One region of the Amycolatopsis sp. FDAARGOS 1241 genome, then DNA from elsewhere that is predicted to be linked to it. Evidence: riboswitches for the same ligand, from Rfam matches in the RefSeq annotation. Region 1 holds a riboswitch; the other holds the start of a gene.
What was found. A riboswitch is a leader RNA that binds a small molecule or an ion and turns the genes downstream of it on or off. The one in region 1 is predicted to bind cobalamin.
Positions count from the first base shown of each region.

Region 1 (9,435 bases):
GTTCGCGAGTTTCGTCGGGACCGCCATCGAGTGGTACGACTTCTTCCTCTTCGGCTCGGCCGCGACGCTCGTGTTCAACAAGGAATTCTTCCCGACCCTCGACCCGCTCGCCGCCACCCTGGCGGCTTTCGCGACATTCGGCGTCGCGTTCGTCGCGCGCCCGCTCGGCGGCATCGTGTTCGGGCACTTCGGCGACCGCGTCGGCCGCAAGCGGATGCTGTTCCTGTCGCTGCTGCTGATGGGCGGCGGGACGGTCGCCATCGGCCTGCTGCCGACCTACGCGCAGATCGGCGTCGCCGCGCCGCTCCTGCTGGTGCTGGTGCGGTTGCTGCAGGGTTTCGCGGTCGGCGGTGAGTGGGGCGGTGCCGTGCTCATGGCCGTGGAGCACGCCCCGCCGAACCGGCGCGCGTTCTACGGCAGCTGGCCGCAAGCCGGCGTGCCCGCGGGGCTCGTGCTGTCGGCCGGGGCGTTCCTCGCGGTGCAGCAGCTGCCGAAGGACCAGCTGCTGAGCTGGGGCTGGCGGCTGCCGTTCCTGGCCAGCGCGGTGCTGATCGCCGTCGGGCTGTACGTGCGGTCGCGGCTCGAGGAGACGCCGGAGTTCGCCCGCGCCGAGGTGCCGTCGTTCCCGCTTAAGGACACGTTGCGCCGTTCACTGCGCGCGGTGCTCGTCGGCATCTTCGCGCAGGCCGGCACGAACATCCCGTTCTACATCGCGAGCGTTTTCGTGCTCTCCTACGGCCCGGGCGAAGCCGGTGTCTCCCGCGGCACGGTGCTGACCTGCCTGATCATCGCGTCCCTTGTGGACATCGCCGCGGTGCCGCTGGTCGCGATCAGCGCCGACCGCATCGGCCGCCGCAAGGTGCTCCTCGTGGGCGCCGTGTACTCGGCCGCCGTGGCGTTCCCGTTCTTCTGGCTGCTCGACACGGGCGCTCCGGTCGCCGTGCTCGTCGCGATGTTCCTCCTGTTCACCCTCGGCCACGCCACCACCTACAGCGCGATGGCCGGTTTCCTCGCCGAGCTGTTCGGCGCCGAACACCGCTACACGGGTGTGTCCGTCGGCCTACCAGGTGGGCGGCCTCATCACGAGCGGTCCGGCGCCGTTCATCGCGGCCGCGCTGTTCGCCGGGTTCGGCGGGTCGTGGGTGATCGCGCTCTACATCGTGCTGGCGTGTGCCGTCACGTTCACCGCGCTGCTGCTGGCGCCGCGGCGGAGCTGATCGGTGTCAGCCGAGCAGGACACAGTCGCCGCACTTCGGCCCGTCGTGATCCGGCGCGGCGCGGTAGATCAGGCAGCAGCTGCGGCGGCGGAAACGCCCGCCCTCGCGGGTGAACGTGCCGGCGAGGACGGGCAGCGCGAAGATCTGCTCGACGATCGTGTCCACTTCGGACGTCCACTCCGGATGCTCCTGGCGGAGCATCGTGGCGGCGCCGTTGAGCGCGGAGGCGACGTTGCCGCGGCGGATGGCCGCGGCGACGGAGAAGGCGCCGAGGGCGTGGTCGAGGCGGGCGATCGGACCGTCGAGGACGTGGCGGGCGAAGTGCCCGACCACGTCGGCGGTTTTCTTCGGCGCCGGCAGGGACAGCGGGAACGCGCCGCCCACCTCGGGCTGCCACCAGGCGCCGGCGTAGTCGGGGCCTTTGCCCTCGGCTGCCAGAGCCAGGGCCGGGGAGAGCAGGCGGGCCGCGAGGCCCAGGTGCGCCACCGAGGCGGCGACGCGCAGCTCGACGTCGCCTCCCCCGGCGGCGAGGACGGCCCGGACCCGGGCCACGCGCTCACGCAGCACGGGCCCGTCGTCGAGGACTTCTGCCAGCGGACGCCACGACGCCGCGGGCTCGTCGCCCGCGGTGTGCGTGCCGAAAGTGAAGAACGGGTTCACGCGGCGGCGGTGGCCTTCTCCTTGCGGCCGCCCGAGAGCACGCGCTCGGCCAGCGGGCCGAACACCAGCGCGATCGTGGTCCACAGGATCAGCTGCGCGAGCACCGAGTTGAGGCGGAACGCGAACAGCGTGTCGGCCGGGAAACCCGGGTACACGATGGCGCCGGCGTCGTTCTTCAGCGGCAGCGGCGTTTCGGTGGCCTGCCCGCCGTACTCGGCGACGTTGGCCGACAGCTGGCCCAGCGACGGCAGCAGCGCCATCAGGACCGCCGACACGACCACGAACGCGGCCCCCGCGACCAGCGTCGCGTTCCAGGTGCCGAGCTTCGGTGCGAGCCGGCGGCCCAGCAGCACGGCGCCGACGAGGAAGATGATCGACGCCGCGACCAGCACGAGGTAGAGGCCCGAGCGCGCCCCGATCGTGTCGGCGTGGCCGACGGCGGGCGGGTTGGCCGGGTACTTCAGGAACGGCACGAGGTAGAGGGAGAGGAACCCCGCGCCGGCGACGAGCAGGGCCAGCACGCGGGCCCGCACCTGGCCGACGCGGCCGAGGCACACCGTGTAGACCACCGCGAACAGCAGCCCCATCGCGACGCCGAAGAGGATCATTCCCGCACCGATGCCGACGTTGGCCTGCACGGCGCGGCTGAACACCTCCGGCCCGTCGTGCTCCATGCCGGCCAGGCCGCCGTGGTTGAGGGCTTCTTCGGCGGCGTCTCGCCCGGACTCGTAGTCGATGGCGGCCTGGATCTGCGGCTCCGCGAAGATGCGCGCGAAGACGAACGCCAGCAGACCGCCCAGCGCGCCGGCGAGCAGGCCGCGCAGGACGAGCTTCTTCTCCATGTTCGGTTGTCCGTTTCCGTGCGCGTCAGTGGCAGGGGAAGCCGAGGAAGTGCCGCGCGTCGTGCACGAACTCGTGGACGTGGGTGTCGCTGCCGAACAGCGAGACCGCGCCCTGGTCGATACCGATGAAGTAGTAGAGCAGCAGCGCCGCCGCCACGCTCAGGCCGAGCCACAGCGCGGCCTTCGAAACGGGCAGGACGACCGGGGTCGAGCGGTCGGCCGGGATGGTGGCCATCGATTGTCTCCTTCGGGATGACGCGTCCCTTGCGGGTGGACCCGTGGCGGCTGCTCGACCTGACTCGCCCTCGTTTTCGGGCTCACAGTGGCGCGACCGTGCCGGATTCACACCGGCTTCCGAGTAGCCGTCACGCGGGCAGAACGGTACGGCCCCGGCTGTCCGCGCGTCAATCGCCCGGCGGGTGTTCCGTGCCTCTTCGCCGGGTCGGACGGCCGGGATCAGCACCCGACGGAGCAATTCAGAGCCGCTGGACCGTCGCGAACCAGCCCGGGGCCCCGTGCTCGTGGAAACGCGTGTGCACGCGCTCGCGTTCGAGGCTCGCGAGGCGCCAGCCGGTGTCGGGTGTGAAGGCTTCGCGCAGCTCGGCCTCGGTGACGGGGTGCGGTCCGGTGTCCGGTCCGGCATCGCTGAAGCAGAGGACGTACAGCGTGCCGCCAGGATTGGTGGCGGCCGCGAGCGCGGCGACGTAGCGGGCCCGCTCGGCAGCGTCGAAGGTGTGCAGCAGCCCGGAGTCGAGCACGGTGTCGAAGCGGCGGCCGAGGTCCTCGAGGTGCAACGCGTCGGCGGTCGCGAACTCGGCCGCGAGGCCCCGGCCGGCGGCTTTCTCGCGGGCTCTGTTCAGCGCGGTTTCGGCGACGTCGACACCCAGCACGTGCAGCCCTCGCGCCGCGACGAGCAGCGCGTTCTCCCCCGAGCCGCACCCCGCGTCGAGGACCTCGCCGGTGAACCCGCCCTCGTCCGCGGTGTGCACGAACGCCGGCTGCGGCCCGCCGAAGTCCCACGGCGCCGGCCCGTCCTCGTACGAAGCGTCCCAGGGGCGCCCTGTGCTGCCTCGTGACTCGTCGGCTCGCGGCCCATGCCGCGATTCTCACTCCGTGGACTGCTGCGGGGCAATCGCTTTGAGGACCACGTCGCGCGTGTGGTGAGTCCCTTCAGGCCCGGGCGTGGTGCGCGGGCGTGCCTCGTGCACCTCGACGGTCCACCCGGCCAGCCTCCGGGCGATTTCGTCGGGCCGGTAGTAGTCGCCGTAGTCGACGCCCTCGTCTTCTGGATCGTGCCCGGTGACCAGCAGCGTCCCGCCGGGCGCCACGGTGGCCAGCAGCCGGTCGAGTGCGCCTTCGTCCTGCTTCCGCAGTGGGAAGTACTGCACGGACACCAGCTCGAACGCCCCCGCCGGCATCGCCGTGCTGCTCAGGTCGGCTCGCGTCCAGGCGATCCGTTCGGCCACGTCGCGCCCGCTCCGGACGCCGCGCCGCAGCGCGGTCTCCGACACGTCCACGGCGGTCACCCGCCACCCCCGGCGCGCCAGCCACACCGCGTCGGCCCCCTCCCCGCACCCGACGTCAAGCGCCTGCCCCGGCGTGATCCCGGCGGCTTCCGCCACGAGCACCGCGTTGGGCTCCCCGCTGAACACCTGCTCCCGGCTGCGGTACATCCCGTCCCAGTCCTGACCCTGGTCCGTCATCGGCGTCCCCTTCGGCTGTGATGGTCTCCCCGGAACCAACCAACCACGCGGGTGGGAGGGGGCCAAATTGGTTTGCCGAGCGAGCAAAACCGATTCAGCCGCCGGGGCGGGAGGAGAGCCGATCCGCCGGGACCGCCGGACGGGTCCCTCACCGTCGCGACCGTGCAGGCCAACGCACCCGACATCGGCATCGCGCTGGAAGGCCGGCGAGACGTCCGGCGGCAGAACCACCTCGCCGAGAGCTCGAAGCTGCTGGCGCAGATCCAGACCGGCCAGGTCCCCAAACCCGACCTGCTCGTGTGGCCCGAGACCGCCACTGCCGTCGACGGCGACGACCCCGCGCTCGACCAGCCCGAAGGCGCGTACCTGTCGCTGGCGTCCGTCGGCGGCGCGCCGCTCGTGGGTCTCGCCGTGGTGGTGAGCGGGTTCGGTCTCGCGGCACTCGCCGCGCAGCTGTGGCAGCAGTGCCGGTGCCGTGACCGCCGGCTCATCGCGCCTGTGGCGTGCACGCTGCTGCCCGTCGTCGCCGGGCTCGCCCTGTGCCCCACCGTCCGCCGAGCTCGCCGGACGGCAGGACGATCATCCGCACGCGCTGGGTGGTGGCGGTGAAGGTGATCGCGACATCCGCCACGACAGCTCCGGACGCGGCGATCTCGTGGTGGACGACCGTGATGTCCGGTGCGGGCCCAGTGGGCTGGAGCCGGGGCGTCCACACGCGGCCGAGGTGGTGCTCGGTGATCTTTGCCGCGAGCCGCCCGGGGCCAGCCGGGCGTGCACCTGCGCGACGTGCCCGGCCACTGATGCGCGGGCGATCGCGACGGCGTCGGTGCGCCAGGCTGGCCACGGTGCCGGCGCGCTCGCGCGCCGGGGGTCTTCGCCTGCCCAACACCAGCCGCGCGGCGTGTCCGAGGCGGAAGGAGAAGGCGGGGCTGCCCTGGTTGCTGACGAGCATCGCGACGGCGCGCCCGCGGTGGTGACCAACGGTCACCCCGGCGCTGAAGCCGCCGGTTCCCCCGCTGTGGCTCACGCGTCGCGCACGGCGAGCAACGCGCCCGAAGTGGTCATGACGGGGTTCCGGTCTGCGGCCGGCGGCCACGGGGCCCCGGCCGGTGGCGCCGGCGAGCGTCGTCAGCATCAGGCTCACCCACAGGGTGTGCTCGGTGGTCTTCTCGATGGCGTGGCTGTCGTCGGGCTCGGGCACCAGGAACCCGCTCGGCACCCAGCTGCCGTCCTCGCGCTGCGATTCGACGTACCAGCGGGCCATGCGCAGCACATGCCGGATGTGATCGCCGGCGGGGTCGATCTCGGCCGCCATCGCCGAACCCCAGCCGAACTTGCAGATCTGCCTGGACTCCCACCAGCTGTACTGGTCCTGGGTCCCGCCGGCCGAGAGCTTCAGGATGCCGGTGGCGATCTCCTTCGCCCGCTCGTTGCGGGTCACCATGTAGCAGCGGCTCAGGAACGCCGCGCTGATGCCCGGGTTGTAGAAGGCCTGGCGCGGCTGCCGGAAGTCGACCTTGCCGATGAACTCGTCGTCGTGGTCGGCCACGGTGCGCAGGCCCTGCGGTCCCCCCGAGGCGTAGAGCACGTCCGGCAGCTCCGGCTGCGCCGCCCACAGGCGGTCGAACCAGCCGAACGCGCCTTCGGCCACATCGGACTGTCCACTCGCGAGCGCGGCGAGCCCCATCTGCGCCGTGGGGAAGATGAACTGCCGTCTGCTGCGCGCTTCCGGACGCTCCATGTACGACCCACCGGTCTCGGGGTCCTGGAACGTGGTGCGCATGGTGTTCACGAGCGCGAGCGCGGTGTCGTAGCGTTCGAGCGCCCACGCCCCCTGAGCCAGCAACGAGTGCGGGTAGGTCGCCCACCGGTGCACGAAAGCCTCGCGCGGCACGCCCTCGCGCAGATCGCCTTCCGCTGTCAGGGTGGTGCGCTCGATCCACGACAGCACCCGCGCCGCGACCTCGCGTTCGCCGACGACCGCGAAGACCCACGGCATCCGGTAGTAGCCGTTGCGGATGTCGGCCGCGCCGGGCTTGCCGTCGTCGGCGACGCGGTCGAGCAGCCACCGCACCCCGCGGGCGCGGACCTTGCGCAAGCTCTCCTGCGCCGCCCGGATCTCCTGCTCCGGCACGAGGGCCTGGTCGACACCCATCACGAGCGGTCCTCTCCGTCTCCTGGACTCGTGGTTTTCGCGCGGGTCGAGCACCGGTTCCCGGACCGGGAACCGTTCCTGCGCGACGGTTGCGCTCTGGTCGTGCCTACTCGATGGCGACCGGGTTCACCGGGCCGCCGGTGGCGTGGACGATCTTGAGCGGCCCGGCCACGTAGAAGAAGTCCCACTGGCCGCGCAGTCGTCGGCCAGCGCTTCGAGGTCGCAGATCTCGAGGAACAGCACACCGAGGTTGCGCATGAGTGCACTGTGGACGAGCAGTTTCGCCCCGGCGGCGGGGTCGAGGGGAGGTCTCGACCCCGATCGTGTCGGAGCCGATGTTCGGGATCTCCCGGTCGCGGAACCACTCGGCGAGACCGGGTGAGTACACGAGACCGGGTTCGGGCCAGCTCGCGTGGAATTCGGCGGTCGGCGTCTCGCGGAAGAACACCGTGCGGCCGGTGCGCACGAGGAGGATGTCGCGCTTGCGCAGCTCGACGCCCTGCTGCTCGGCGGCGGCCTCGATGTCGTGGTGGGTGTAGGTTTCCCCGCTGGCGAGATAGCGCTTCCCGCGGTGGCGCGCGAGGTCGGCGAGCACACCGCGGCCGACGACGCCGTGTTCGGCGATCGGCAGGATGCTGTCGCGCACGAGGCCGCCGATGGTGGTGTCGGCGTCGTAGCCGTTGTAGAGCCGGTCGTCGTACCAGACGTGACCGAGCGCGTCGTAGTTGGTGGACCCCTGCACGTGGTAGTGAGGTAGTCGTCGGCGAACCGGCCGCCGCCGGGGATGTCCGGCGCCAGCCCGCCGCGCCATGTCCCCTGGTCCTGGACGTTCACCCGCACCGGTTGCTGCCGGTGCGGTGCGAACGGGTCGCCCGCCGGGTCTCCCATGCGGGTCTGGAGGGTGAAGGCCCGGCCCTGGCGCAGGCTGGCCGCGGTGGCGTGAACCTGTTCGCGGCCGAGCGGGTTCAGCGCCCCGATCTCGTCCTCCGCGCCCCACCGCCCCAGTTCGTGGGGCCCCGGACAGGATCTCGGAAAGCTGTGCCACCGGCTGATCGCTCACGACGAACCACGCTATAAGTGGCTCAGGACGCGATGTCAATAAACTAACATCCTGGTGCTAGGAACGTACCATTCGTGGTTCAGGCGATGGCGTGGTCCTCGTCGACGGCGACCGTGCGGACCTCGACGTGGTGTTCGGCCAGCGCCGCGCGGTGTTCTTCGGACAGCCCGTCGTCGGTGACGAGCACGTCGACATCGTCGAGGGAACACGCCCGCACCATCGCGGAGCTCGCGAACTTGCTGGAGTCGGCCAGCAGGATCACCTCGTCGGCGACGTCGACGAGCGCGCGCTTCGACACGGCGTCGAAGTGGTTGCCGCAGTACACGCCCTCGGTGGTCACGCTCGACGCGGCGAGCAGCAGCGTGCGCACCCGCAGCTCCCTGATCGCCGCGAGCGTCATCGGCCCGGCGAAGGACTGCGAACTCTGGTGCAGGGTTCCGTCCAGACTGATCACGTCCAGGTTCTCCTTGCCCAGCAAGGTGTTGATGATCGGCAGCGACGCCGTGACGACCTGCAGGCGAAGCGTCGGCGGCAGCAGGTTCGCCACCGCGTTGGTGGTGGTGCCGGCGTCGAACGCGACCGCGCCGCCGTCGGGCAGCAGCTCGATCACCGCCGCGCGATGGCCTGCTTCGCGCCACTGTGCCGGCCGGAGCGGGCGCGGAAGTCGGTGCCGTCGATCGCGGCGGCGGGCAGCATGGTGACCCCGCCGTGCACGCTGCGCATGCGGCCCTCGCGGACGAGCTTGCGGGCGTCGCGCCGGATGGTCATCTCCGAGACGCCGAGCACCTTCGACAGCTCGGCGACGGTGCAGAACCCCTGCTGCTCGACGAGCCCGACGAGGCGGCTGCGCCGCTCCTCGGCGGGAGACGGCTGGGTCTCAGGGGACACGGTGCTCCTCCGGGTCGGTACCCGGGACCGACCGCCGGGCCCGGGGGCGCTCGACCACGGAGCCCGACGCACGCGAGCGGGCCTCGGACCTCCGTAGTGGCCGGACCGGCGCCCTCGCGCGCGCTCGCCCGACGCTAGCTGCGTTGTTAATTCGTGTCAATAAACGAACATTAGCCGCGGCCACTGCCCGCCAGCAACCGACCGGGCGCCCGGTTGACGCGCAGGGGTGCGCCCGCCTAGCGTCGGCTCCCATGAACCGCGCTTCGCCGGCTGTGGCCGACCGCATCCTCGTCATGGCGGCGGCATTGTTCCGGCGCAAGGGCTACGCCGCGGCCACCACCCGCGAGCTGGCCGAACTGCTCAACATCCAGAAGGCGACGCTGTACCACCACATCGGCGCCAAGGAAGACCTGCTCCACGGGATCTGCCGGGAGAGCCTCGGCGACATCACCCGGCGCGTCGAGCAGGCCGCCGCGGACGTCGGCGGGCCCGAGCGGCTCGAGGCGATGATCGAGGCGCACGTGGAGAGCGCGCTGGAGTTCCGCGACCTGCACTCGGTGATGTTGTTCGAACTGCGCTCGCTCACCGGCGACCGGCTGACCGACGTGATGGGGCTGCGCGACACCTACGAGCGGGTGCTGCAGGACGCCGTCGAGCACGACCAGTCCCGGGGCCTGCTGCGCACCGACCTCAGCGCCCGCCGGCTCACGCTCGCCCTGCTCAACTCGTTGAACTGGACCATCTTCTGGTACGACCCCGCCGGCGACATGAGCCCGCGCGAGGTGGCCCGGTTCCTCTCCAGCGTGTTCCTCGACGGCGCCGCCAGCCCCGGCGCCCGGCAAGCCCGCGCCGCCCGGCCCTGAGGGAGTCCACTGTGGATCTGAACTTCGCCCCCGCCACTACCGAGCTG
Region 1 is NZ_CP069526.1:5,608,426-5,617,860, forward strand. Features, by position in the region: gene I6J71_RS27570 (MFS transporter) at 1-1,330, shown strand, start outside; gene I6J71_RS27575 ((2Fe-2S)-binding protein) at 1,224-1,877, opposite strand; gene I6J71_RS27580 (CbtA family protein) at 1,874-2,719, opposite strand; gene I6J71_RS27585 (CbtB-domain containing protein) at 2,745-2,954, opposite strand; cobalamin riboswitch at 2,988-3,123, opposite strand; partial or broken gene I6J71_RS27590 (class I SAM-dependent methyltransferase) at 3,196-3,714, opposite strand; gene I6J71_RS27595 (bifunctional 2-polyprenyl-6-hydroxyphenol methylase/3-demethylubiquinol 3-O-methyltransferase UbiG) at 3,826-4,422, opposite strand; gene I6J71_RS27605 (hypothetical protein) at 4,910-6,577, opposite strand; gene I6J71_RS27610 (cyclase family protein) at 6,684-7,319, opposite strand; gene I6J71_RS27615 (DeoR/GlpR family DNA-binding transcription regulator) at 7,717-8,247, opposite strand; gene I6J71_RS27620 (DeoR family transcriptional regulator) at 8,244-8,525, opposite strand; gene I6J71_RS27625 (TetR/AcrR family transcriptional regulator) at 8,777-9,388, shown strand; gene I6J71_RS27630 (acyl-CoA dehydrogenase family protein) at 9,400-9,435, shown strand, end outside.

Region 2 (9,435 bases), 1.6 Mb from region 1:
TCGTGGGTGCGATCGCGGTGTACGGCATGCCGGCGGGACCGGCGTTCGACTCCGCGCTCGAAGGCGCGGCGTTCGGCCTGTTCCCCGCGCTGTGGATCGTGCTCAACTCCCTGTGGATCTACCAGATGACGAAGGTGTCCGGGCACTTCGACGTGCTGCGGCGCACCTTCGCGAAGATCAGTGACGACCAGCGCGTGCAGGGGGTGATCATCGCCTTTTCGTTCGGTGCGCTGCTGGAGGCGCTCGCCGGGTTCGGGGCGCCGGTCGCGATCTGTTCGGTGATGCTCGTGGCGGTCGGGCTGAAACCGCTGAAGGCGGCCACGGTCGCGCTCATCGCCAACACCGCGCCCGTCGCGTACGGCGCCGTGGCGCTGCCCGTGATCACGCTCGCCAAGGTGACCGGCCTGCCACTGCACGACCTCGCGGCCATGACCGGCCGGCAGGTGCCGATCCTCGCGCTGATCGTGCCGCTGGTGCTCGTGATCGTGCTGGACGGGCGGCGCGGGCTGCGGCAGGCGTGGCCCGCGGCGATCGTGTGCGGCGTGAGCTTCGCGGTCGTGCAGTACCTGATGGCGAACTTCGGCCCGGTGCAGCTGACAGACATCGCGGCGTCGCTGGTGTCCGCGGCGGCCGTGCTCGTGCTGCTGCGGTTCTGGAAGCCGAAGCCGGCGGACGCGCCGGACCGGGCACCCGGCGATGGCGGCACGGCGCCCGTACCGAGCGGGCCCGGCTCCGGCGGCGGCGCGGTCACCGCGGCCGCGGCGACGACGGCGGTGCGGGAGCGGACCGTCGTGGACTCGCGGGCCGACCAGGTTCGCTCGTTCGCGCCATACGCGACGATCATCGTGCTGTTCTCGGTGGCCGCGATCCCGGTGGTGGCCGCGGCACTCGCGTCGACGACGAAGACGTTCAGCCGGCCCGGCCTGCACATCGTGACGGCCGAGGGTAAACCGCTGAGCCTGGTGTCGTACAAGTTCGACTGGCTCGCCGACAGCGGCACGGTGCTGTTCATCGCCGGGGTCGTGTCGGCGTTCCTGCTCAAGGTGCCGCTGCGGGAGGCGGTGCGTGCGTACGGGCAGACGGTCGTGCAGCTGCGCACGGCCGGGCTCACGGTGATGGCGGTGCTCGCGCTCGCCTACGTGATGAACATGTCCGGGCAGACGGCCACGCTCGGGCTGTTCCTCGCCGGTGCCGGTGGACTGTTCGCGCTGCTGTCGCCGCTGCTCGGCTGGTTCGGCACCGCGGTGACGGGTTCGGACACGTCGTCGAACTCGCTCTTCGGCGCTTTGCAGGTCGCGGCCGCGCACGGCGCGCAGCTGCAGCCGGTGCTGATGGCGGCGGCGAACAGCAGCGGCGGCGTCCTCGGGAAGATGATCAGCCCGCAGAACCTCGCGATCGGCGCCAGCGCGGTGGGGCTGGCCGGCAAGGAGGGCCTGCTGTTCCGGCGGGTGCTCGCCGCTTCGGCGGTGTTCGTGCCGCTGATGTGCATCCTCGTGTTCCTGCAGTCCACCCCGGTGCTGTCGTGGATGGTGCCGTGAACCGGGCGGTGGCGAGCGACGCCGTGGAGGAGGCCAACTCCGCGATCGGCGCGGCCGTCTCCACGTGCTCGCTGCCGGCCGCCGACGAAGCGGTGCTGCTGGAGGTGCAGTACGAGCTGATCGAGCTCGCCGAGGCCCTCGCCGCGGGAATGCCGGTGCCGCAGCTGCCGCGGCTGTGGCGAGCCGCGCGGGACCACGGCGGTGTCGTGGTCCCGCGCGGGTTCGCGGTACTGGGTGGGCTCAGCGCCGCGGCCGGGCTGCTGAAACTCGCGCGGGCGGTGCTGCGCCGGGCCGCGCGGGAGGCGCCGGACGACGCTGCGGCCGTCCTCGACCGGGTGAGTGAGGTCCTGCTGGCCTTCGCGTTCCGCGCGGAGGAGCACGAACGGTCGCTCGGGTTCGTCGGGTCCTGTGCCGACTAGTGTGGTCATACCAACAAAGAGGTCATATTGACACTACCGGCGAGCTCCGATTACCTTGAGTGAGCACTACGCGGTGAAGAGGAACTCCGGTGAGATTCCGGGCCGGTCGCGCCACTGTGATCGGACCCCGCCCGGCGGGGTCCGCAGGCAGACCCTCTCGCCGCGTCCATCCTTGAGCGGGTCGCACGAACCCGAGGAGGAGCGTGACCATCATGGGGATGTCGAGGGACCCGTCATGACGTCCGAGGCGGCCTGGGAGCCGGTCCGCCGAGTGCGGATGCACGAACAGGTGCTGGCGCAGATCGAGGAGAAGATCCTCGACGGGAGCCTGCGCGCGGGGGAGAAGCTGCCCAGCGAACGGGAACTCGTGAGCGCGCTCGGCGTGAGCCGCACCAGCGTCCGCGAAGCCCTGCGCGCCCTCGAGGCGATGGGGATCATCGAGGCCCGCACGGGTTCGGGCGCCGACGCCGGGTCGGTCGTCACCGCGCGCTCCACCCCGGCGCTGACCAATCTGCTGCGGCTGCACCTCGCGCTCGCCCGCATCAGCCTGGCCGACTTGGTCGAGACGCGCGTTCAGCTGGAGCGCAACGCGGCCCGCGGCGCCGCGGCGAGCCGCACGCCCGAGGACGTGGCCAGGCTGACGGGGCTCGTCGACGGCATGCGCGCGGCGGACCAGGAATACCAGCAGTTCAACGCGCTGGACACCGAATTCCACGTGAGCATCGCCCGCATCTCGGGCAACGCGCTGGCCACCGACCTGATGCAGGCGCTGCGCGGCGCCGTCGAGTCGGAGATGGCGGCGGCGTTCGCGCGGCTGCCCGACTGGCGCGCCGTCGCGGGCGACCTGGTGACGGAGCACGAGGCGATCCTGCGCGCCATCGAGGCCGGCGACGGGGATCGCGCGGCCGACCTCGTGGCCGACCACATCACCCGCTTCTACCAGGACCGCGTGCTCAACCCCTGAGGCCCGTCGGCATCCGGCGCGGTCGACGTCGCAGGTCATCGCCGGCATTCGCTTCACACTGCCGCGCTGTGGGGTATCGGCTAGACTCATCTGCCTCCTTTTCACGAGAGGGAGGAGTCGGTGATGAGCGACTTCCTCACTTCACAGCACAGCAGGCGGGACGTGTTGCGCGCGGCAGCCGCCATCACACTGGGTTCGGTGGCGCTGGGCGCCTGCGCCTCCGAGGAGGACAACGGCGGGAACACCGGTGGCCAGGCCCCGAAGGAAATCTTCAGTGAACCGTCCACAAAGCTCTCCGGTGATCTGAAAATCCTTCTCTGGAGCCACTTCGTCCCGAACCACGACGTGTGGTTCGATCGGTTCGCGCGCGACTGGGGCTCCCGGGTCGGCGTCAACGTGACCGTCGACCACATCGACCAGGCGCAGATCCCCACCCGGATCGCGGCCGAAATCCAGGCGCGCCAGGGCCACGACCTCATCCAGTACATCGCGACGCTCTCGCAGTTCGAGCCGAGTGTGCTCGACCAGCGGGACCTGGTCAGCGAAGCGACCCGGCGCTGGGGCAAGCAGCTGCCGCTGTGCGAGAAGTCGAGCCTCAACCCCGCCACTGGCAAGTTCTACGCGTATTCGCCGGGCTGGGTACCCGACCCGGGCAACTACCGCAAGTCGCTGTGGGAACCCGTCGGCCTGCCGAACGGCCCGGCCACGTGGGACGAGCTGCTGACGGGCGCGGCGCAGATCAAGAACAGCAAGGGAATCCCGCTCGGCCTCGGCATGTCCCAGGAAATCGACTCCAACATGGTGCTGCGAGCGCTGATGTGGTCCTACGGCGCCTCCGAGCAGGACGCGAACGAGCGGGTCACGATCAACTCGCCGCGGACGATCGCGGCCGTGGAGTACATGACGAAACTTTACGGGCAGGCCATGACGCCCGAGATCTTCTCCTGGAACGCGGCGAGCAACAACCAGGGGCTCGTCGCCGGCAAGCTGTCCTACATCGTCAACTCGATCTCCGCCTGGCGGACCGCGGCCTCGACGAACCCGAGCGTCGCCGACGACACCTTCTTCGTCCCGGCGTTGCGCGGGCCGGCGACCGCGCTGGCCGCGCAGCACGTGCTGTACAACTGGATCATCCCGCAGCACGCCACCGCGGTGCCCGCGGCGAAGGAGTTCCTCCTCCACTACACCGCCAACTTCGCCTCGGCGAGCTACCAGTCGAAGCTGTACGACTTCTCCGCGTGGTCCGCACTGACCCCCGAGGCGCCGAACTGGCTCGCGAACGACCCGTTCGGCTCCCGGCCGGCCGACAAGCTGAAGCTTCTCGCCGACGCCGTCCCGTGGAGTGCCAACATCGGCTACCCGGGCCCGGCCAGCACGGCCATCGGCGAGGTGTTCAGCACCTTCGTCATCCCCAACATGTTCGCCCGGGCGGTACGCGGAGAAGCCACCCCGCAGCAATCTGTCGCCGAGGCGGAGAGGCAGATCAACGCGATCTTCACCAAGTGGCGTGCCGCCGGGCTCGTCGGCGGCTGAGCACGATGGCGGTCGTCGAGGTTCGCGACCTGGTCAAGCAATTCGACGGTGCGCACGGGCCCGCCATCGACCAGGTCAGTCTGGCCGCTGCGGCCGGGGAGTACTTGGTGCTGCTCGGCCCGTCGGGCTGCGGCAAGACGACCCTGCTGCGGACCATCGCCGGGCTGGAACGGCCGACCAGCGGCGACGTGCTGATCGACGGGCACGTGGTGACCGGACTGCCACCCCGGGCGCGCCAGATCGCGATGGTGTTCCAGAGTTATGCCCTCTACCCGCACAAGACGGTGCTGGCCAACATCGTGTTCCCGCTCCGGGCCGTGGGCATGGCCAAGGAGGAACGCGAGGACAAGGCCCGCTGGGCGGCCGAGCTCCTGGGCCTCGACCCGTTGCTGCACCGGAAGCCGCGGCAGCTCTCCGGTGGCGAACGCCAGCGCGTGGCACTGGCCCGGGCACTGGTGCGCGATCCCCAGGTGTTCCTCCTCGACGAGCCGTTGTCGAATCTGGACGCCAAGTTGCGGGCCAGCGCACGGGACGAGCTGAAGCGGTTCCAGCAGGACGTGGGAACCACGACGATCTACGTGACTCACGACCAGGCCGAGGCGATGGGGCTGGGCGACCGGATCGCCGTGCTCAACGCCGGCCAGGTGCGCCAAGCCGGGCCTCCGGTGGAGGTCTACGACGATCCGGCCGACACTTTCGTGGCGACCTTCATCGGCTCGCCACCGATGAACCTGATCCCGCACGACGGCAAGCTGGTCGGGTTCCGCCCGGAGCACCTGCTGCCGGTCGAGAACGTCCCGGCCGGCGAGCGGGTCACGATGCCGCTGGCCGTGGAGCGGCTCGAGTACCTCTCCGGCGACCGGCACGTGTACGGCACGGTGTCCCGGATCGGTGAGCCCACCAGGGTGGTCGCCCGGCTACCGGCCACAGTGGACACCGCGATCGTGGTGGGCGAGACACACGAGTTCGCCGTGCCCGGCGCGCGCTTGCGGTTCTTCGACTCCGCCAGCGGGCAACGCGCCGAGCCGGTCCGCGTGGACGGTGGGTGAGATGGCCACGACTACCGACACGGTCACCAGCCCCGCGACCGCCCCGGCGCGGCGCCGCCTGGCGGACCGCGACGGCCTGCTGGCGTGGGGTTTCCTGCTGCCCAGCATCGTCTACATCGTTGCGCTGGTGGGCGTTCCGTTCGTGCTCGCCATCGCGTTCGCGTTCTCGGACGTGACGGCCGGGGACCCCTCCTTCGATTTCGTCGGCCTGCGCAACTTCTCGCGGGTCTTCCACGATCCCGTGTTCTGGCGGGCCCTGGGCAACACGTTCGTGTTCACCCTGATCTCGATGGTCCTGATCGTGGTGCTGGGCAAGGTGCTCGCCAACATCCTCATCGCGGACTTCCGCGGCAAATGGGTGGTCCGGTTCCTCGTCCTGCTGGCGTGGACGACGCCGGTGGCCCTGTCGTCGATCTCGTGGCTCTGGCTGCTGGATTCCATCTACTCGCCGATCGACTGGATGCTGCGGCAGTTCGGCGCGCTCGGTCCGGCGGAGAACGTGTACTGGCTCGGCCGGCCGGGCCTGGCGATGGCCTCGGTGATCGCGGTCCACGTCTGGCGGCTGACGCCGCTGGCCGCGGTGATCATGATGGCCGGGTTGATGGCCATCCCCAAGGACATCGACGAGGCCGCGCGGGTCGACGGGGCGGGGTACTGGCGGCGGATGTTCGAGATCACGATCCCGCTGGTGCTCCCGGTGGCGGCGGTCGCCGCGCTGTTCGGCGCGATCTTCACGTTCACCGACATGGCCGTGGTCCGCGTGCTCACCCGGGGCGGCCCGAACGACGCCACCCAGGTGCTCGCCAGCTGGGCGTTCTACCGCGGCATCGACGGCGGCGACGTCGCCCAGGGCGCCGTCATCGCGCTGTTCCTGTTCCCGTTGCTGCTCGCCGCGGCGGTGCTCATCCTGCGCGCGGTGCGCCGGATCGAGGTGCGATGACCACCGCCGAGGAGGCCGGCCGGCTGCGGCAGCGGTACGCCAGGCGGCACGTGCTCGCCCGGGTGGGCCTGTACCTGGCGGCGATCGTGGCTGCGCTGAGCTGCGCGGCGCCCTTCCTGTGGAGCCTGATCACGGCGTTCAAGCAGAACCGCGATCTGTACAACCCGCAGAACAACCCCTTCGTGTTCAACCGGCCGCCCACCGCGGACCACGTCACCTACCTGTTCACCGACACCGAGTTCCTGACCTTCGTGGCGAACACCCTGCTCGTCGGGATCCTGGTCGTGCTGATCACGCTCGTGCTCGGCCTGCCGGCCGCCTACGCGCTGGCCCGGCTGGACCGGCCGTGGTCCGGGGCGATGGCGATCGGCATCTTCCTCGTCTACCTCGTGCCCCCGAGCCTGTTGTTCCTCGCGCTGACGCGGATCGTGGTGGCGGTCGGGCTGCAGGACTCGACGTGGTCGCTGGTCCTGATCTACCCCACGATCACCATTCCGGTCTCGGTCTGGCTGCTCATGGGATTCCTCAAGAACATCCCGAAGGACATCGAAGAGCAGGCCATGGTCGACGGATACAGCCGGGTGGGCGCGTTCGTGCGGGCCGTCCTGCCCCTCGCGTACCCCGGCATCGTCGCGGTGGTCGTGTTCGCGTTCACCCTGACCGCGAGCGAGTTCATCTACGCGCTCGCCTTCGTCGCGCCGACGGACCAGATGCCGGTGAGCACCGGCGTCCCGACCCAGCTGGTGCGCGGTGACGTGTTCTTCTGGCAATCGTTGCAGGCCGCGACCGTGCTGGTGGCCGTGCCGATCGCTCTGGTGTTCACCTGGTTCCTCGACCGGTTCGTCGCCGGGTTCACGATGGGCGCGGTCAAGGAGTGACGCGCGGTGCGGTTTCCGGCCCGGATCGGCTTCGAGGCCGCGGACCGGCGTCGGGAACCCGGCTGGGTCGGGGCTTCGAGGTCGGCGGCGCCTAGGCTGGGCGTCGGAGATCACCGACCCGGGGAGTGGGGAAGACATGGCTGACGAAGCCACCGCGCTGGCTGCCTTCGGCTACGAACTGGGCGTGCTCAAGCGCGTCCGCCGCACGGGGTGGTGGCAGGCCGGCGTGCGCGACCCGGAATCGGTGGCCGAGCACAGCGTGCGGGCCGCGCAGCTCGCCGCCGTGCTGGCCGCCGAGGAAGGCGCGTCGCCCGAACGGGCGGCGTTCCTCGCGTTGTGGCACGACACGCAGGAGACCCGCACGGGTGACCTGCCGCATTCGGCGCAGCCGTACCTCGTGAAACCGGATCCGGGCAAGATCACCGCTGATCAAACGGCCGCGCTGCCCGCGCGTTCGGGTTCGGCCGTGCGGTCTGCCGTGGCCGAATACGAAGGCCGGTCCACGGTGGAAGCCCGCTGCGCGAAGGACGCCGACAAGCTCGAAATGCTGCTGCAGGCGCTGGAGTACCGAGCGGTGGGGGTGTCCACAGTGGAGGAATGGATTTCGTCGGCGCGAGCGGGCTTGGTCACGGACACGGCGCGCCGCGTGGCCGAAGCCGCGGTGGCGTTGTCACCGCTGGCTTGGCGCACCCTCTGAGTAGCACGATGGTTGGAAGATCGCCGACCGGGGAATGCTCCCAGTGAGAGACGGGAGGCAAGGCGATGAAGTGGAGGATCACAGCGCTCGCGGCGGGCGCGGCGGCGGCCGCGGCCACCATCGGCTTCGCGGGTGAGGCGAGCGCGGCCACGGCACCGTGCAGCGCCGCGGCGAAAGCCTGCGTCCAGCTGCACACCGGCACGGCCTGGCTGGTGGACCACGGTTCCGTGCTCCGCGGCGGCGTCCCCATCACGGCGGGCAAACCGGCCTTTCCGACGCCGAGTGGCACGTTCCGCGTGCAGTACAAGGACATCGACCACTACAGCAAGCAGTTCAACGGCCCCATGCCGTACTCGGTCTTCTTCACGACCACCGGCGTCGCGTTCCACCAGGGCAGCCTGAAAGTGCAGTCGCACGGCTGCGTCCACCTCTCCCACGCCGACGCGGTGGCGTTCTACAACTCCCTTCACCCGGGCGACGTGGTGGAAGTGGTGAAGTAGGGAGTTGCCGGGCTGCGGGGCGGACGGTCTCGCAGCCCGGGGTCGTTCACGGGTCTGAAACCCTGCCGCTGGCCTGGCGTTTGGGGTTGCCGCACTGCGGCGAAGCAAATCGCGTGCTCGTCTCGCGGGTTCCGCTTACTGTGTCCAGTCAAGTTGCCGGTTGTCCATAGGGGTCGTATCCATCCGCAGGATTGAGCCGGCTTGGCAGTTACCAAGCGGTTTTGTCGGTGGGGGCCGATGGAAATGGACGGGGAAGCCCCTTGGGTGGGCGGTTTCTCGCGGTCTTTGTGACACTGTTGATCGTGCCGGTATCGGGTGGTTGTGTCCTGCGTTCGGCGGGGCTGTCCCAGCCGAGGGTCGTCCGAGGGCGGTCATTGAGCGCGGCCGCGACCGCGTCCAGGTGCTCAGCGGTGTGGCCGGCGAGATCGGTGTCCTGGGGAAAGTACTGGCGGCCCGTTGGTGTTCTCGTGGATCCGCGTTGCCACGGCGCGTGCGGGTCGCAGAAGTAGCCTGCCTGCTGGTGGCCGTTGCCGTTGCCGTGGCCGTGCAGGTGCTTCTCACTGCCCTGGCCACGGCTCAACGATCGCCGCGACTGTTCAGGCGTGTCGCGATCTTCGCGATCCGAGCATCACCGACCAGTGTCGGGGTGTAGCCGTGGGGCAGGTGCAGCAGCCTCACATACCGGGCGCTGCGTTCGACCAGGGTGGCGATCGCGCTCCCGTGGAGTGCGCTCATGATCAGGTTGCCTTCCCCGTGCCCGCGCACCGCCCGGTCTGCGACCTGCGGTGCCCGGTCGCTCGAGATCCCCGGGAGCTGCCCCGGCGCCTTGACTCGCCGGGGGCCCTGAAACCGACGGCGCGAGCAGTCGGAGCCGCGTGGTGGTGGGGAAGCCGAACCGCCTTGGTCGTGGTGGGGTT
Region 2 is NZ_CP069526.1:4,023,964-4,033,398, forward strand. Features, by position in the region: gene I6J71_RS19820 (L-lactate permease) at 1-1,538, shown strand, start outside; gene I6J71_RS19825 (hypothetical protein) at 1,535-1,957, shown strand; cobalamin riboswitch at 1,982-2,133, shown strand; gene I6J71_RS19830 (FadR/GntR family transcriptional regulator) at 2,193-2,921, shown strand; gene I6J71_RS19835 (ABC transporter substrate-binding protein) at 3,045-4,454, shown strand; gene I6J71_RS19840 (ABC transporter ATP-binding protein) at 4,460-5,503, shown strand; gene I6J71_RS19845 (carbohydrate ABC transporter permease) at 5,505-6,443, shown strand; gene I6J71_RS19850 (carbohydrate ABC transporter permease) at 6,440-7,321, shown strand; gene I6J71_RS19855 (HD family hydrolase) at 7,458-8,018, shown strand; gene I6J71_RS19860 (L,D-transpeptidase) at 8,084-8,518, shown strand; gene I6J71_RS19865 (hypothetical protein) at 9,095-9,253, opposite strand.
Region 2: it holds a riboswitch for cobalamin, as region 1 does, so the genes downstream of both, I6J71_RS19830 (FadR/GntR family transcriptional regulator) here and I6J71_RS27585 (CbtB-domain containing protein) in region 1, are expected to answer to the same signal.